Regions from separate parts of the Erythrobacter sp. SDW2 genome, predicted to be linked through region 2. Evidence: predicted binding sites of a transcription regulator. Region 2 holds the regulator's gene; each other region holds the start of a gene.
The links. The regulator LexA, encoded in region 2, represses DNA repair genes until DNA is damaged. The targets are predictions, from matches to a motif close to GTTCCNCNCTTGTTCT.

Region 1: the regulator LexA is predicted to act here: its motif matches at 2,053-2,068, upstream of LY632_RS09385 (putative DNA modification/repair radical SAM protein).
Region 3: the regulator LexA is predicted to act here: its motif matches at 1,578-1,593, upstream of recA (recombinase RecA).
Region 4: the regulator LexA is predicted to act here: its motif matches at 1,651-1,666, upstream of LY632_RS04000 (ribonucleoside-diphosphate reductase subunit alpha).

The regions. Positions count from the first base shown of each region.
Region 1 covers NZ_CP090370.1:1,921,583-1,925,697, forward strand. Annotated here, with positions in the region: gene LY632_RS09380 (UdgX family uracil-DNA binding protein) at 1-660, opposite strand, end outside; gene LY632_RS09385 (putative DNA modification/repair radical SAM protein) at 806-2,050, opposite strand; gene LY632_RS09390 (carbonic anhydrase) at 2,309-3,034, shown strand; gene LY632_RS09395 (DNA polymerase Y family protein) at 3,100-4,115, opposite strand, start outside.
Region 2 covers NZ_CP090370.1:1,691,019-1,695,133, reverse strand. Annotated here, with positions in the region: gene trpC (indole-3-glycerol phosphate synthase TrpC) at 1-28, shown strand, start outside; gene moaC (cyclic pyranopterin monophosphate synthase MoaC) at 203-673, shown strand; gene LY632_RS08265 (molybdopterin molybdotransferase MoeA) at 670-1,860, shown strand; gene lexA (transcriptional repressor LexA) at 1,945-2,625, shown strand; gene LY632_RS08255 (ComEC/Rec2 family competence protein) at 2,674-4,115, opposite strand, start outside.
Region 3 covers NZ_CP090370.1:1,434,069-1,438,183, reverse strand. Annotated here, with positions in the region: gene LY632_RS07060 (trans-aconitate 2-methyltransferase) at 1-316, opposite strand, end outside; gene recA (recombinase RecA) at 440-1,498, opposite strand; gene LY632_RS07050 (DUF4139 domain-containing protein) at 1,617-3,257, opposite strand; gene LY632_RS07045 (DUF4139 domain-containing protein) at 3,269-4,115, opposite strand, start outside.
Region 4 covers NZ_CP090370.1:818,856-822,970, forward strand. Annotated here, with positions in the region: gene LY632_RS03990 (alpha/beta fold hydrolase) at 36-923, shown strand; gene LY632_RS03995 (hypothetical protein) at 920-1,180, opposite strand; gene LY632_RS04000 (ribonucleoside-diphosphate reductase subunit alpha) at 1,716-3,755, shown strand; gene LY632_RS04005 (membrane protease subunit) at 3,774-4,115, shown strand, end outside.

The sequences.
Region 1 (4,115 bases), 230 kb from region 2:
ATAGGTCCGCCACAAATCCTCCGCAGGGTCGCCCTGCGGAGCGTCGCTTTTCTGTGCCGGCGGGCCTTCGCGCATGACCTGCCCATCCCAATGCAGCGTCCCGCGCGGGGTCAGGATCGACCAGCGCATATTGGCGAAGCGGCGCTTGAAGAAACCGGCATTGGCGCGCAGGATGTGATGATCGGGCTCGAACCAGGCGACATAATGCTCGCCCCCATCCTGGTCCTGCACCTGCCGGAAGCGGACGAAGGCGTGCATCTTGTGGCTGTCGCGCCGCACCGCCTTGGCGAGATCCTCGATCCGCCGGACGTCGGCATCGGCGCCATCCTCCAGCAGGCGCGGGTTCGACTGCTGCCGCCAGACGAGGCGATAGAGCAGCGCGAACCGCTCCGGGTCGGAATGCAGCGCGGCGTTCTGCGCAAGGCTGAGGAAGCGCTTGCTGGCCCGGATCGGCCGCGCATCGGCGGGCGGCACCGGCAGCCGCGTGTCGCCCCCGAACAGATTGCCCGCCCCGCCCGGTTCGATCCACGCCACCCGGTCGGGCGGCACGTCGCACTGCACCAGCTGCCGCGCCCGCTCGCGCCAGAAGGCGAAATCGTCGGGGCGCGGCAGGGTGACCGCATAATAGGCGCCGAGGCGGACATGCTGCATCGCGGTCATAAACTCCCCTCCCGCTTGCGGGAGGGGTCGGGGGTGAGCGCGAAGCCACGGCCGTCGCATTGGCCCACCCGGCTGCGACTAGCGAACAAGTTCGCAAGTCTCGCTGCCCCTCGCGCAAGCGGTAGGGGGAAAGAACCCTCACCCCTCATGCCGCAAACAGCTCCAGCTGCTCCTCTTTCGGGGCGAGCATCCGGCGCAGGTCGGCACGATCGGTGAGGAGCGTCGGGCGCCAGTCGCAGGTGACGATGAAGGGCCGCACCTTGGCCAGCGAGACCGTCAGCAAGGCGACATCGTCGAGCCGCAGCGTCCGGTGTCGCCGCGCGGCGAGGATGCGCCCGACCGACCGCGTCCCCAGCCCCGGCACGCGCAGCAATTGCTCCTTGCTGGCGCGGTTGACATCGACCGGAAAGTGCTCGCGGAACTTCAATGCCCAGGCGAGCTTGGGATCGATATCGAGCGGCAGGTTCCCGTCGGCTTCCGCCGCCTGCACGATCTCTCCGGGGCGGAAGCCGTAGAAGCGCATCAGCCAGTCCGACTGGTAGAGCCGGTGTTCGCGGATCAGCGGCGGGCGTTTGAGCGGCAGTACCGCGCTGGCATCGGGGATCGGGCTGAATGCCGAGTAATAGACCCGCCGCAGCCCGAAGGCGCCATAGAGCCTGCTCGCCTTGCCGACGATATCGGCATCGCTCGCCCCGTCGGCCCCGACGATCATCTGGGTCGACTGGCCGGCGGGGGCAAAGCGGGGCGCGTGGCGGAAGCGCTTCCGCGCATCCTTCGCCTCGACGATAGCCGCCTTGGTCCCTCCCATCGCCCCTTCGATCTGCTTCGCATCCTTGTCGGGCGCGAGCCGGGTCAGCCCGGCTTCGGTCGGCAGTTCGACATTGATCGACAGGCGATCGGCATAGAGCCCCGCCTGCTGGATCAGCTCCGGGTCCGCCTCGGGGATCGATTTCAGGTGGATGTAGCCGCGAAAATCGTATTCCTCGCGCAGGATCCGCGCCGCCTCGACCAGCTGCTCCATGGTATGGTTGGAGCTCTTGATGATGCCGGAAGAGAGGAACAGTCCCTCGATATAATTGCGCTTGTAGAAGCTGATGGTGAGATCGGCGATCTCCTGCGGGGTAAAGCGCGCGCGGCGGACATTGCTGCTCTTGCGGTTGATGCAATAGTGGCAGTCGAAGATGCAGTGATTGGTCAGCAGCACCTTGAGCAGCGAGATACAGCGGCCGTCGGGCGCATAGGCGTGGCAGATGCCCATCCCCTCGGTCGAGCCAATCCCTTTTCCGCCGAGCGAGTTCTTCTTGGCCGTCCCGGACGAGGCGCAGGAGGCATCGTATTTGGCCGCATCGGCGAGGATCTCAAGCTTCTGGAGGATGGTTTGCGAGGACATTTGTTCCTTATATGTTCTTGCTGCCGGCAAGGCCAGCACAGCAATGAAAATTTTTTCGATTCTTCCGGGAACCAATCGCGCGCGCGCGCGTAAGGCGGGTACGGACCGGGCCCCTCTGGCGAGTGCATGCACTCGTGATGTCGGACGCAAGCAGGGGCGGCCGAATTTCACTTCATCGCCCCGAACTGCACTGCCCGGTCTCGTCCCTGACGAAGCCGTGCGGTGCGACACAACGAACGCATGAGTTGGAGACGATTGATGATTTCACGCAGGAATATGCTCGGCGCAACGGGTGCACTGGGCGCGACAGCTCTGGTAGGAGGGGGCGGCGGCGCCTTGGCCCAAAGCAGCGAGATCGGGCTGACCCCGGCCCCGCCGGCGTCCGAACTGACCCCTGACCAGGCGCTGGACCTGCTGCGCCAGGGCAATGCCGCTTTTCTGGGTGGCCAGCAGACCAATGTCCTTACCAGCCCGCAGCGCCGGCTCGACCTTGCCAAGGGCCAGAATCCTTTCGCGGCTTACGTCACCTGTTCCGACAGCCGCGTTCCACCGGAACTGCTGTTCGGCCGCGGCCTGGGCGAGCTGTTCATCATCCGTAATGCGGGGAACACGGTCGATACGGTTGCGCTGGGCTCGATCGAATATGCCGTGGCCGTGCTCCAGGTGCCGCTGGTGGTGGTGATGGGCCACGAGAGCTGCGGCGCAGTGAAAGCTGCGACGGAAGTCGTGACGGACAATGCCACTTTCCCGGGCGTGATCGGCCAGATGATCGAACCGATTATCCCTGCCGTGCTGAGTGCGCGCGGCGAGGAAGGCGATCTGCTCGACAATTCGATCCGCTCGAACGTCCGCCGCGTGGTGCGTTACCTGCGCGAGCATACCGATCCGATCCTGCTCGAACCGCAGAAGCAGGGCAAACTGAAGGTCGTGGGTGCATATTATGACCTCGACGATGGTCGCGTAGACTTCTTCGACTTGCCCTGATTTCTGCCGGCTGCCCGGTTGGCCCCCCTCCCTCCCCCTCCCCCGACCGGGCAGCCACCCTTTCTTCAGGCACACATTCCCTGCAAGTACCAGTCCGGCGGGCCCCCGCGCCCGTCGCCGATCAGGCCGTGGCGATAGATCCAGTAGCGGCAGCCCTTGCTGTCCTCGATCCGGTAGTAATCGCGCAGGCGGACCGTCGAGCGCTCGCGCCACCATTCGGGGGCGATCCGTTCCGGTCCTTCCACTCGCACCACCTCGTGCACCTCGCCGCGCCAGCGGAAGCGCTGGGGATAGCCGTCGGGCGTGGCGTAGAGCACCGCGATAGGCTCGGCCCGGTCGAGCAGCTTCAGCGGGCGGGTATGGAAGCGCAGTTCTTCCTGCTCCGCCGGAGGGGGCGCGAGCGGCGGCTGCCAGCGCTGGGCGCGTTCGGGTATATGGCTGCCGAAGGGGACCGGGCGCTGCACCGCGCGCGGGCCTAGCCGTGTGCTCAGCCGGTCGATGAAAGCGGCGAGCGAAGTGCCGTGATCCTCGGCGGCGGCTTCGATATCGCCCTGCACCAGTGCCAGCGGCTCGGCCCAGCTGGCGCGCAGGCGCACGGTCTCGATCCCGAACCCGGCGTCGATGCCTTCGAGCTTCTCCGAGAACAGCCGGCAGATATGCCCCGCATCGCGGGTGGCGGCGGCAAGCTCCAGGCGCCGGACCACCACCTCGCCATCGACCCGCCACAGCCCGAGTTCGAGCCGCCGCGCGCCCTTGCCCTGCCCCTCCAGTTCACGCGCCATGTCGGCGGCAAGATCGGCCAGCACCTTGTCGAGCAGGTCGCGGTGGCGAATCGGCTCCATCAGGCGGCGCTGCACCAGCGGATCATGCTCGGCGACGACCGGCAGCAGCGGCTCGGGCACGCGGCCGAGCAGCTGGTCCATCCGGATGAGCGGATTGGCGGCGGGCGAGCGGCGGTTGCGGAACCGGCGCATGATCGCATCGCGGCCAACCGTGCCCAATTCGCCCAGGCGTTTCAGACCCAGGCGACGCAGGATGGTGATGACATCGTCGTCGAGCCGCAGCGCCGCCACCGGCAGGT
Region 2 (4,115 bases):
GGCGACAAGGACACTGCTGGCAAGCTAGGCCCCTGTCCTACAAGGCGGGTCTCTGCCATGGAAAGAGTATGAAATCTCGCGACGGCCACTTCCTCTCCCATTCGAAAATGGTGCCCGAACCGGAGGGCCATTCTTTTTCTCCAGGACTGTGTGACAAGTGTGACATGGCCCCTGGGGAGCGTATCCTGCCGGAGGCCAGTGTATGACCAGACTCACCCATCTCGACGAGGCCGGCGCGGCGCATATGGTCGATGTCGGCGGCAAGGCCGAGACCCCGCGCATGGCGCGCGCAGGTGGTGTGATCCGCATGAGTGCGGAGGCTCTCGCGGCGATCAAGGCCGGGGACGCGCCCAAAGGCGATGTGCTCGGCACCGCGCGGATCGCCGGGATCATGGCGGCCAAGAAGACCGCCGAGTTGATCCCGCTGTGCCATCCGCTGGCGTTGACCTCGGTCGAGGTGACGTTCGACTATGTCGAGAGCGGGATCGCGGTTAGCTCCGCCGCCTCGCTGACCGGGAAGACTGGCGTGGAAATGGAAGCGATGACAGCGGCTTCGGTCGCGCTCCTCACAATCTACGACATGGCCAAGGCGCTCGACAAGGGCATGGTCATAGAAGGGGTCCGTCTGATCGAGAAGCGCGGCGGAAAGTCGGGCCACTGGCTGGCGGAATGAGCGCATCAATGCTCACCGTCGAGGAAGCGCAGGCGCGGATGCTGGCGCTGATCGCGCCGCTGCCGGTGGAGGGCGTGCCGGTCGAGCAGGCGGTCGGTCGCTATCTGGCTGAGACACTGCTGGCGGCGCGAACGCAGCCCCCGGCGGATCTCTCGGCCATGGACGGCTATGCGGTGGCCGGTCCGGGACCATGGCACAAGATTGGCGAGAGCCGCTGCGGCGAGCCATTCACCGGTGCCCTTACAGCATGCCAATGTGTCCGCATCTCGACCGGAGCGATCCTGCCGGAAGGTGCGGACCGCATCCTGATCCAGGAGGATGTCGTGGTCGAGGGAGACCGCGTGACCGCCGCCGAAGAGCCGGTCCTCGGGCAGCATATCCGCCGCAAGGGGTTCGAGTTCGCGGCGGGTGACACACTGCTCCCGAGCGGAACCCTGATGGGCCCGGCACAGCTGGCGCTGGTGCGTTCGGCAGGTCATTCGGCCGTTCCGGTCAGGCGAGTGCCCACCGTGGCCATCTTCGACAGCGGCGACGAACTGGCGAGCGATCCCGCGGCCTGTGCAGTGCATCAGATTCCGGCCAGCAACGGTGCGATGCTCGGCGCTATGGCCGCGGCGCTGCCGTGCAAGCTTACACTGGGCGCGCCCTTGCCAGACCGGCTCGATGCCATTGTCGCCGCGCTCGAGGCGCAGAGCGATGCCGACCTGCTTGTATTGACCGGCGGGGCTTCGGTGGGCGATCACGATCTCGCCCGGCCAGCGTTGTTGGCCGTGGGGGCGGAACTCGACTTCTGGAAAGTCGCCATGCGTCCGGGAAAGCCGCTGATGGTCGCCCGTCGTGGCAGGCAGCTGGTGCTGGGCCTGCCGGGCAATCCGGTTTCGGCCTATGTCACAGCGGTGCTGTTCATGCTCCCCGCGCTGCGCCACCTTCTCGGCGCGGCGGACTGCCTGCCCCAGCCGATCATGCTCCCGCTGGCAGTGGAATGCCCTGAAGGCGGCGCACGGCGCGAGTTCCTGCGCGGGTTCCTGGGACCGGACGGCGTCATCCCTGCACACCAACGCGACAGCAGCGCGCTGCTGACGCTGGCCCGATCGAACCTACTGATCGACCGGCCCACTCAAACCGACGTGACCAAAGCGGGAACGTCTGTTCCGTGCTACCTGTTGGAAACTGGCGGAATTGCTTGACTTGCCGAATCGGGTTGCCTACTTGTTCCGCATTCGTTCGCATCAGCGATCGAAATGGGAACAGGCCATAGGGAGCCGCCGGACATGCTGACCGCCAAGCAGCACGAACTGATCCGCTTCATCCAGCAGAAGCTGGAGGACACCGGAATTTCGCCTTCGTTCGAGGAAATGAAGGAAGCACTCGACCTCAAGAGCAAGTCTGGCGTCCACCGCCTGATTTCCGCCCTGGAGGAACGCGGCTTCATCCGCCGCCTGCCCAACCGCGCCCGCGCGCTCGAAGTGCTCAAGCAGCCCGAGGATGCGGTCGGCGGCGGCAAGCCTGTCAACGACATTGTCGGCGCCCGCATGGCTGCACCCAAGGCAGCGCTCCAGCCGGCCAACGACATTATCGAGGTCCCGCTCCATGGCCGTATCGCCGCTGGCGTGCCGATCGAGGCGCTCGAAGGGCAGACGTCGATGCCGGTGCCTGCTGCGCTGCTCGGCCCTGGTGATCACTACGCGCTCGAGGTATCCGGCGACTCGATGATCGAGGCGGGAATCTTCGACGGCGACTATGCCCTCGTGCGCAGCACCAGCACGGCCCGCGACGGCGAGATCGTGGTCGCGCTGGTCAACAACGAGGAAGCGACGCTCAAGTACCTGCGCCGCGAGAACGGCAAGATCGTGCTCGATCCGGCCAATGGTTCCTACGCGCCACAGGTGTACGAGCCGCATCAGGTCGAGGTTCAAGGCAAGCTCGCCGGGTTGCTGCGCCGGTATCACTAGGTTACCCCGCGGGGAGCGGTCCTGTCCCCGCAGCGAGGCACGCCCGCCTCACCGCCGCTCCCCCATTTTTTCCGGCACTTCTCCCTTTTCGCGTGGCCTGTAGGGTCCCGGCTCGACCGGTTTCCACCAGCCATGCTGCCCCTCGCTCATGGCCACGCTGTCGAAGCGCTCCTGCTCAAGGAACAGCGCCAGCCCGCCGGACAGTCCGAGAAATTTGCGGTCCACCTTGAGCCACAAGGGCTGACATGAGCGCGGCAACCAGCGGTCGGCAATGACGATATCCGCCCGCTCGCAGGCCGCCGCCAGGGCCCGTTCCTCGATCCGCTCGCGGCTGCGTGCCATCATGATGTGCCACGGCCGCCCGCCCCGCCTGAGCGTGAGCACGCAGAAGTCGCGACTGCATCGTGCGCCCGGCCAGTCGGTGATCGCGACCGGCTCGCCTTCCATCCCGGCCAGTTCCATCAGGTTCTCGCGCGCATAGTCCGACCTACCCTCGCGCAGCATGATCAGCCGACCGTCCTCGACAATCCCGACATGCCGCCCGTCGCCCGAGACCAGCACGTCCGGCGTCGGCGTGAGGGCCAACATCGCCGCCGCCACACCTGCGGGGACCAGTCCCACCAGCCGCTTGCGCCCCTGCCACAACGCCAGCCACAGCCCGCCAAAGACGAACAGTGCCAAGGTCCCCAGCTCCATTTGCGGCATCAGCTTGACCGCGCCCGGCTGGTCCGACGTCAGATGCGCGATACCAAGCAACAGATCGAGCGATTGCCCCGCGAGCCACCAGAACGGCGCGCCCGCCCCGACAAGGTCGAATGCCAGTGCAATGGCGATCAGCGGCATGGAAATGAATGTAACCAGCGGGATCGCCACGACATTGGCCAGCGCACCGTAGATACCCGCCCGGTGGAAGTGGAACAAAACGATCGGCATCAACGCGATCTCGATCACCAGCCCGGTTACCAGCAACATCGCTACACGCCTGCCGCCGTGCGCTAGCCAGCTCTCTTCACGCGGCGCGAGAAAAGCCTTGACCGGAGCGGAATTGTGCAAGGCGACAATTGCCAGCACCGCGCTGAACGACATCTGGAAACTCGGCCCCACCAGCGATTCCGGCCATAACAGCAGGACGAAGCCCGCCGCCACAGCTACCATCCGCAGCGACAGCGCCTCCCTGCCCAATGCCAACGCAATCAGCACCAGCACCGCTGCGGCGCAGCTTCGCACCGTCGGCACCTCTGCCCCCGTCAGCAAGGTATAACCGATCCCCGCCGCCGCACCCACCGCCGCCGCCACGACCGGCAACCGGGCCCGCAGGGCCAGCCATGGCCAGAGCGCCAGCAATTTGATCGCCAGCAGGTAGGCCGCTGCGATAATGGCGCTGACATGCAGGCCGCTGATCGACAGCAAGTGGGTCAACCCGGCATCGCGCATGGCCTCTTCGTCGGCGTCCGAGATCGCGCCCCGGTCCCCGCTGGCAAAGGCAGCAG
Region 3 (4,115 bases), 260 kb from region 2:
AAAGATGCCCTCCGCGCTGGCGAGCGGTCGCTACGAGTTCTCCGCTGACATCGACACCAATGATTTGCGCGTGTGGATGGCCACGGCCAAGAGCCAGGGACAGTTCCCCGGCACCGCAGCCGATATCCAGCGCACGCTGGAAGCGGCGCGCGCTGGCGCGGCCAAGAAGTTTGTCGGTCAGGCCCGTAAAACTGCGATCGGTGCGGGCCCATTGGGCCGCCCAAGTGCTGCCGACCTGCCCCTGCCATGCTGCCTTATCGGTCACTGCGTTGATCTCCACCCGGTTGGTCCCGTTGGCGATAGCGCGCCAAGGCAAGGGCGCAAGTGGCGGTTATGGTCGCCGCAACGGAAAAGCCGGCACGGATATCGGAGCATCCGTGCCGGCATTCCATGTGTGCGGGTGCTTGAAACGGCAGCGGCACCCCTTGGGAAGCGAGTCTCAGTCCTCCGCGTCAGGACCAGCCATCATCTCCCCGGCGACCTCCTCGGTTTTGCCGCGAATGGCGGCTTCGAGCTTGTCGCAAAGTTCGGTATTTTCCTTCAGAAACTGCTTGGCGTTTTCGCGGCCCTGGCCGATGCGGATGCTGTCATAGCTGAACCAGCTGCCCGACTTTTCGACCACCCCGGCCTTGACGCCAAGGTCCAGGATTTCGCCGATCTTTGAGATCCCCTCGCCATACATGATGTCGAATTCGACCTGCTTGAACGGGGGGGCGACCTTGTTCTTCACCACCTTAACGCGGGTGGTGTTGCCGACGACTTCGTCGCGATCCTTGATCTGGCCGGTGCGGCGGATGTCGAGCCGGACCGAAGCGTAGAACTTGAGCGCATTGCCGCCGGTGGTGGTTTCCGGATTGCCGTACATCACCCCGATCTTCATGCGCAGCTGGTTGATGAAGATCACCATGCACTTCGAACGGTTGATCGAGCCGGTCAGCTTGCGCAGCGACTGGCTCATGAGGCGGGCCTGCAGGCCGACATGGCTGTCGCCCATCTCGCCTTCGATTTCGGCGCGCGGCACCAGCGCGGCGACCGAATCGACCACCAGCACGTCGATCGCATTGGAGCGCACCAGCGTATCGGTAATCTCGAGTGCCTGCTCGCCAGTGTCGGGCTGCGATACGATCAGCTCGTCGATGTCGACACCGAGCTTCTTGGCATAGACCGGGTCGAGCGCGTGTTCGGCATCGACGAAAGCGGCAGTGCCGCCGTTCTTCTGCGCTTCGGCAATGACATGCAGTGCCAGCGTGGTCTTGCCCGAGCTTTCCGGACCATAGACTTCGATCACGCGCCCCTTGGGCAGACCGCCGATACCAAGGGCGATATCGAGCCCCAAAGAGCCGGTGGAGATCGCCTCGACATTCATCGCTTCCTTCGAGCCCAGCTTCATCGCCGACCCCTTGCCGAAGGCGCGGTCGATCTGGGCGAGTGCTGCGTCAAGCGCCTTCTGACGGTCCACGTTGGATTCCTTGTCTACCAGTTTCAGTTCCGCCGCCATGTCACACACCTCCGTCAGTTGCCACCGGCGCCCATTCGCCTATCAACTGTTGAAGGTGCATGTACCACATTTGTTCTCAAGAACAAGAGTGGAACAAGATTTTTTGTCCGGAACGGATCTAACCCCGCTGACGCATCCGCCAGCGAACTTCGCGCGTGCCCTCAGCCGGCACTTCGACATCGATGTAGTAGCTGCCGTTCTTGACCTTGAGCGGCGCGCCGTCCTGCTCCGCTTCCTGGTAGGCTTCGCTGCCGGCATAGACACGCACCATCACCGGCTCACGCCTGGCATTGCTGAGCCGGGCCCCGACGCTTTCCCACTCACGCGAACCATAGGGCAGTGCCTGTTCGCGGCCGCAGGCGCCCCGGACCAGTTCGCTCAGGCCCATGTCGATCTCGACATCCTGCCCCTTGGCATAATCGCGTAGCCATTCCTCGGCCAGCAGCAGGTCACCGCGCGGCGAAGGTTCGAACAGCGTGATCCCGCCGGTTGGCAGCGCCACCCCCAAGCCATGCTTTTCGTCGTTCTTGGTCTCGAAAAACAGGGCGGTCGGGCCAAGCTGCCATTTCTCCTGCGCGAACAGCGGTGCGCCAGTACCGAAAGCGCAGCGCGCGCCGTAGAGCAATGTGCCGTCGACCTCCTCCTTGTTGAGGAAAGCGACCTGCTTCAGCCCCTTGGCGTTGACAGTCACCGGCGCGGGGACGCGATAGAGCTTGAGATCGCCGAGCTGCTCTTCGATGGCCTCCATCGCCATGACGGGTGCAGGGGCAGACATCACCGGTGATGGTGGCGCTGGCACACGCGATGCTGTCACCATGATCACGCCATCCACCGTGGTGTACATCGGGATGCCGTAATCATCGAGATATGTCGGCGGGTAGTAAGGCACCGGCGAACCGGCCGCAGTGCTGCCGATCGGGAAGCAGGACAGCTCCAGCGGACGGCCTTCGGGCGGCTCGGACAGGCCCTCGAAGTCGCTCACCACGCTCAACCGTCCGGCCACCGCCATCAGTTCGGCATTTTCGAAGCTCTGACCGTTGTCGTTGAGCAGGGTCAGCCAGCTCAGCAGGCCCAGCGTCACCTTGCCGCGCTCGCCCTGCTCCTTAACAGTGCCGACATAATGCGCCTGCCAATCGAAGCCCGAGGCAAGGTAGGTGAGCGTCACCGTATAGGTCCCGCCGCGCGGGCTATTGGTATCGATCGAGAACACCGGCTGCGCGCTGAGCCCGGTCGGAACATCGGGGAAAGTCAGCTTCTCCGGCAGGCCCGAACAGCGCACGGCCTCGAAGCCGCTCGCGGTCTGGAGCACCAGCCCGCCATCGGCCCGTGTGCGAATGGTGGCCTGCTCGCTGGCCGACTTGCCGGTGACGGGATTGAAGCGGGTGATGCGCACCCGGTTGCCCAAAGTTCCGTCGACCAGCGCCGCGGGGCTGAGCAGGTCGGCATTGCGGTTCTTCTCGATCGTACCGCCGGGCAGGCCGGTGACGATGGCAGTGACCGCCACCATGCCTTCGGCCACACCGCTGAACAGGATGGTCGATTCGCCCGCCGGCAAGCGCACCCGGCGGGTTTCGCTGATCATCGCGAAGCCGTTCGGAAACTGGATATCCATCGCGTCGCCCTCGCCCCGGTTGGGGTCGCGATAGATCGTCACCGCCACTTCGCGCGGGGCCGAGGCTTCGACCACCTCGCGCGCGGCGAGCGGGGTCACCGGCAGCAATGCCGCCAGGGCCGCCAGGAAAGAGGCGATGCGCCGCATCACCTGTGCCCTCAGTAACGGGTTTCGTAGGTGACCCGGATCACCCGTTCTCCCTCGGCGGGCACGGGCACGATCCATTTGCGGCTGTCCCAGTTGAGCTGCTCGCCCGGGATGTCCTCGCGCACGATCCGGTAATCGTCGCTCCACCAGCCGCGGAACAGGCCGGTGGCAGTCAGATCGACCTCGACCGGCGCAGCCTTGGCGTTGGTGAGGGTGTAACGCATGGTCGTGCGGTAGAACTTCTTGGGCCTTTCGACTTCGACCTCTTCCTGCACCTCACCGTCGCGGATCACGCGGTAGCGCGCGCTCTTCTCCCATTCGGACGAGGTGATTTCCTCCCGCTTCTCGACCTCGGCCTTGACGAAGACATCGAAGGCATCGCCGGTGGTGAGGCTCAGCTGGCTGCCCATCGGGGTGTGGCCGATGTAGTTTTCGCCAATGAACTGGGGCGAGCCCTGGCTGTCGCGCTGATAGAAGCGCACGGTTCCGGCAGGCAGCGCGTCGCCCAGCCCGCCTTCGCGGCTGGACGAGAAGCTGATGGCCGTGGTGACATTGACGGGATTGCTGTCGCTTTGTTGCCAACCGATGGTGCGGGCATAGACCTTGCGCGCGGTCACACCCTGCACGTCAAGGAAGCTGACCTGCTTGGTCTGGTTGTTGGCAATCGTGGTCCGTCCATCGATCGGATAGAGGTAGAAATCGCCCAGCTGTTCGCGGTCGGCAGCCTCGGTTCCGGCGCGGGTCGTGCCCGGGCTGAAGGCACTTCGGGCATAGCCGCCCTGCCCCGGGCTCCCGGCGACCAGCAGCGTATCGGCCTGGGTGAAGGTCGTGCCGGTGGCATTGGTCAGCGTGACCCAG
Region 4 (4,115 bases), 870 kb from region 2:
CAGCTGACGCAAACGCAGCAGGGGAGAGCGCGCACGTGCCCGATATTATCGCCAACGGTATCACCATCCATTATGACGACCACGGGCCCAGGGACGCCGATCCGATCCTGCTGATCATGGGCTTCGGCGCGCAGATGACGCTGTGGCCGCAGGAACTGGTCGATGCGCTGGTCGGGCACGGTTTCCGCGTCATCCGGCACGACAACCGCGATATCGGGCTCAGCCACAAGTTCGACGGGGTCAAGGCCCCCGGCATGGTGCGCATGGCACTGATGCGCAAATTCGGCTTCAAGCCCAAGGCGCCCTATGGCCTGCATGACATGGCTGATGACAGCGCCGGGCTGCTCGAGGCACTCGGCATCGAGCGCGCGCATATCGTGGGCGGCAGCATGGGCGGGATGATCGCGCAGCATGTCGCCGCGCGCCATCCGCACAAGACGAAGACGCTGACCTCGATCTTCTCGACCACCGGCCATCCCAAGCTGCCGGCGGCCAAGAAGGAAGCGATGGAAGTGCTGGTCAAGCGCCCCGCCTCGCTCGACGAGGAAGTGCTGGTCGCCCACGGCAAGAAGGTCTCGCGCACTATCGGCAGCCCCGGCTATCCCTCTTCGGAAGAGCGGCTGGAGGCCAATGTGCGCGCCGCTGTGCGCCGCAGCGTCTATCCCGAAGGCCCATTGCGCCAGATGGCGGCGATCATTGCCGACGGTGACCGGACCAATATGCTGAAGGACATCACTGCCCCCACGCTGGTGCTGCATGGCGAAGACGATCCCCTGATCCCTGTCGCCCACGGTCACGCCACGGCGGCGGCGATTCCCGGCGCCAGGATCAAGACCATTCCCGGCTGGGGGCACGACCTGCCGGTCGATCTGGTGGACGAGCTGGCGGCGGAGATCGCCGCACATGCCAACGGAGCTGGCTAGGAATCGGACTCGTTGGCTTGCTGCAGCGTCGCTTTGCGGCGTTGCAGTTCAGTGCGCAGCCACGCCCACCAGAGGCCGTTGACCGGCCCCGAGATCATCCATGCGTTGCGATCGGTGATAAAGGGGATATCGGGCAGGGCAATGAACTGCGCCGCCGCCGCGCAGCTCAACGCGAACCACGCTAGCGCCAGCCAGCCGAGAGTGCGTTCGTAATGCAGCGCGAAGCGCACCAGCGGGTTTAGCAGACGATCCGGCATTTTCATTTCCCCACCCGATCTGATTCCGAAATTGCGCGTCAGGCTAGCGAAAAAACACCGCTTGAGTCGAAAGATTCAATCACCACATTTTTCTTCACAGATTGATTTTGGGGCTTGCGCGCTGCGCGACTCAAGCTTTTCCCGCGCGTCGCTGCGTATGAGAAGGGCAATACACCTGCCGGTGGACCGCGCAGGTGCCATTAATTCTTCATTTACCCACTTGCGCCGGAGTCGCGCCTGATTCAGTATCTAGTGGTTCGCCGACAGCGCGAGCCCCAAAACCTAGTCCAATTGGCCCGCCAGTGCGGATTCCCGCACTTGGGAAAGGAGTCGGTCCGGCAAGGGGGCGGAGGGGCTTTCCTGTGGGTGAATCGGGGGACAGTCAGGGGACGGCAAAAGCACCACTTCTGGCTTTCTGTCATAGCGACGGGCTCTTCGGGAATCGCTCTCGGATTGGCGCTCGACGGGGCAGAACGAATATGGAACAAAGGGCGACTCGCGAGTCGCTCGTTAGATGAGAGCGGGGCAAGGAAAGATGGATTTCAAGGCAGGGGACGACCGGGTGATGGACGCGGATTTGTTGAGCGGCACGGAAGAAGCGACGGAATCCCCCACCGCAAGCCCCGCCAAGAAGGCAGTGAAAATGGAAACGCAGGATACGGGTAGCGACGAACTGGTGGCGGATGCCGCCGCAGGCGCCATGGCGGAAGTCGCCAAGGCTGTCGCAGCACAGGATTCCAAGTCCAAGGGGGAAGACAGCAAGAAGATCAACGATCGCCGCTTCACGATTCAGACCGACGAATCGCGTGACGCGCTGCTGACCGAATTCGGCAAGGAAACGCTGATCGACCGCTACCTGCTGCCGGGTGAGAATTTCCAGGACCTGTTCGCCCGCGTCGCCGACGCCTATGCCGACGACCAGGATCATGCCCAGCGGCTCTACGACTACATCTCGCAGCTGTGGTTCATGCCGGCCACCCCGGTGCTCTCCAACGGCGGCACCAACCGCGGCCTGCCGATCTCGTGCTACCTCAACTCGGTCTCGGACAGCCTCGACGGCATCGTCGGCACCTGGAACGAGAATGTCTGGCTGGCTTCCAAGGGCGGCGGCATCGGCACCTATTGGGGCAATGTCCGCGGCATTGGCGAGCCGGTCGGCCTCAACGGCAAGACCAGCGGCATCATCCCCTTCGTCCGGGTGATGGATTCGCTCACGCTGGCGATTTCGCAGGGCAGCCTGCGGCGCGGTTCGGCCGCTTGCTACATCGACATCCACCATCCGGAGATCGAGGAATTCCTCGAGATCCGCAAACCTTCGGGCGACTTCAACCGCAAGGCATTGAACCTGCACCACGGCGTGCTTATCACCGACGAGTTCATGGAAGCTGTGCGGAGCGGCAGCGAATTCAACCTGATCTCGCCCAAGACCGGCGAAGTGCGCGGCAAGGTCGATGCCCGCGCGCTGTTCCAGAAGCTGGTCGAGACCCGCCTCGCCACGGGCGAGCCCTATATCGTCTTCTCCGACACGGTGAACCGGATGATGCCCAAGCATCACCGCGATCTCGGCCTCAAGGTCTCGACTTCCAACCTGTGCTCGGAAATCACCCTGCCCACGGGGGTCGACCATTTGGGCAACGATCGCACCGCCGTGTGCTGCCTCAGCTCATTGAACCTCGAGAAGTGGGACGAGTGGAACGGCGAGCGTGCCTTCGTCGAGGACGTCATGCGCTTCCTCGACAACGTGCTGCAGGACTATATCGACCGCGCTCCGGAAGAGATGGCCCGCGCAAAATACTCCGCCATGCGCGAACGTTCGGTCGGCATGGGGGTGATGGGCTTCCACTCCTTCCTCCAGTCGAAGGGGCTGCCGCTCGAAGGGCCGATGGCCAAGGCGTGGAACCTCAAGATGTTCCAGCACATCAGCGCCAAGGCCAACGAAGCATCGATGGTGCTGGCCGAGGAACGCGGGCCGTGCCCCGACGCCGCCGACATGGGCGCGATGGAACGCTTCAGCTGCAAGATGGCGATCGCGCCGACCGCCTCGATCAGCATCATCTGCGGCGGCACCAGCGCCTGCATCGAGCCGATCCCGGCCAATATCTATACCCACAAGACGCTGTCGGGCAGCTTCATCGTCAAGAACCCGTACCTGGAAAAGCTGCTGCGCAAGAAGAGCAAAGATTCGGTCGCGGTGTGGAACTCGATCCTCGAGAAGGGCGGCTCGGTCGCGCATCTCGATTTCCTCACCCCGGACGAGAAGGCGGTGTTCAAGACCAGCTTCGAAATCGACCAGCGCTATCTGCTCGAATTCGCCGCCGACCGTTCGCCCTATATCGACCAGGCCCAGTCGCTGAACCTGTTCATCCCGGCCGATGTCGACAAGTGGGACCTCGCCATGCTGCACTTCCAAGCGTGGGAGAAGGGCATCAAATCGCTCTATTACCTCCGCTCGAAATCGGTGCAACGCGCCGGTTTCGCCGGCGGGGTGGAGGCGGACAACACGGCTGACGCGCCCAAGATCGAACTCAATGCGGGCGAGCAGACCGATTACGAGGAGTGCCTGAGCTGCCAGTAAAGGGTTGAGGGTCGCACCATGAACAACGCCGTTCGCAACCCAGGTTGCCTTATTGTCGGTGCTATAGTCGCAGTGCTGATAATCCCCGTTCTGTTACTGGCGTGGCCACAATACCGGGTCTATTCCGAACGCCTCGCCGGGGAGGCGGCGCTCGCTGAAGCCCAGTCGTCGCGCAAGGTCGCCATTCTCGAGGCCGAAGCGAAAAAGGAAAGCGCGATCGCGCTGGCCGAAGCGGAAGTGATCCGGGCCGAGGGCGCGGCCAAGGCCAACCGAATCCTCCAAGATTCTCTCGGTGGCCCGGACGGCTATCTCCGTTACCTCCAGATACAGGCTCTGGAGGATACTGAAGCCAGCCTCATC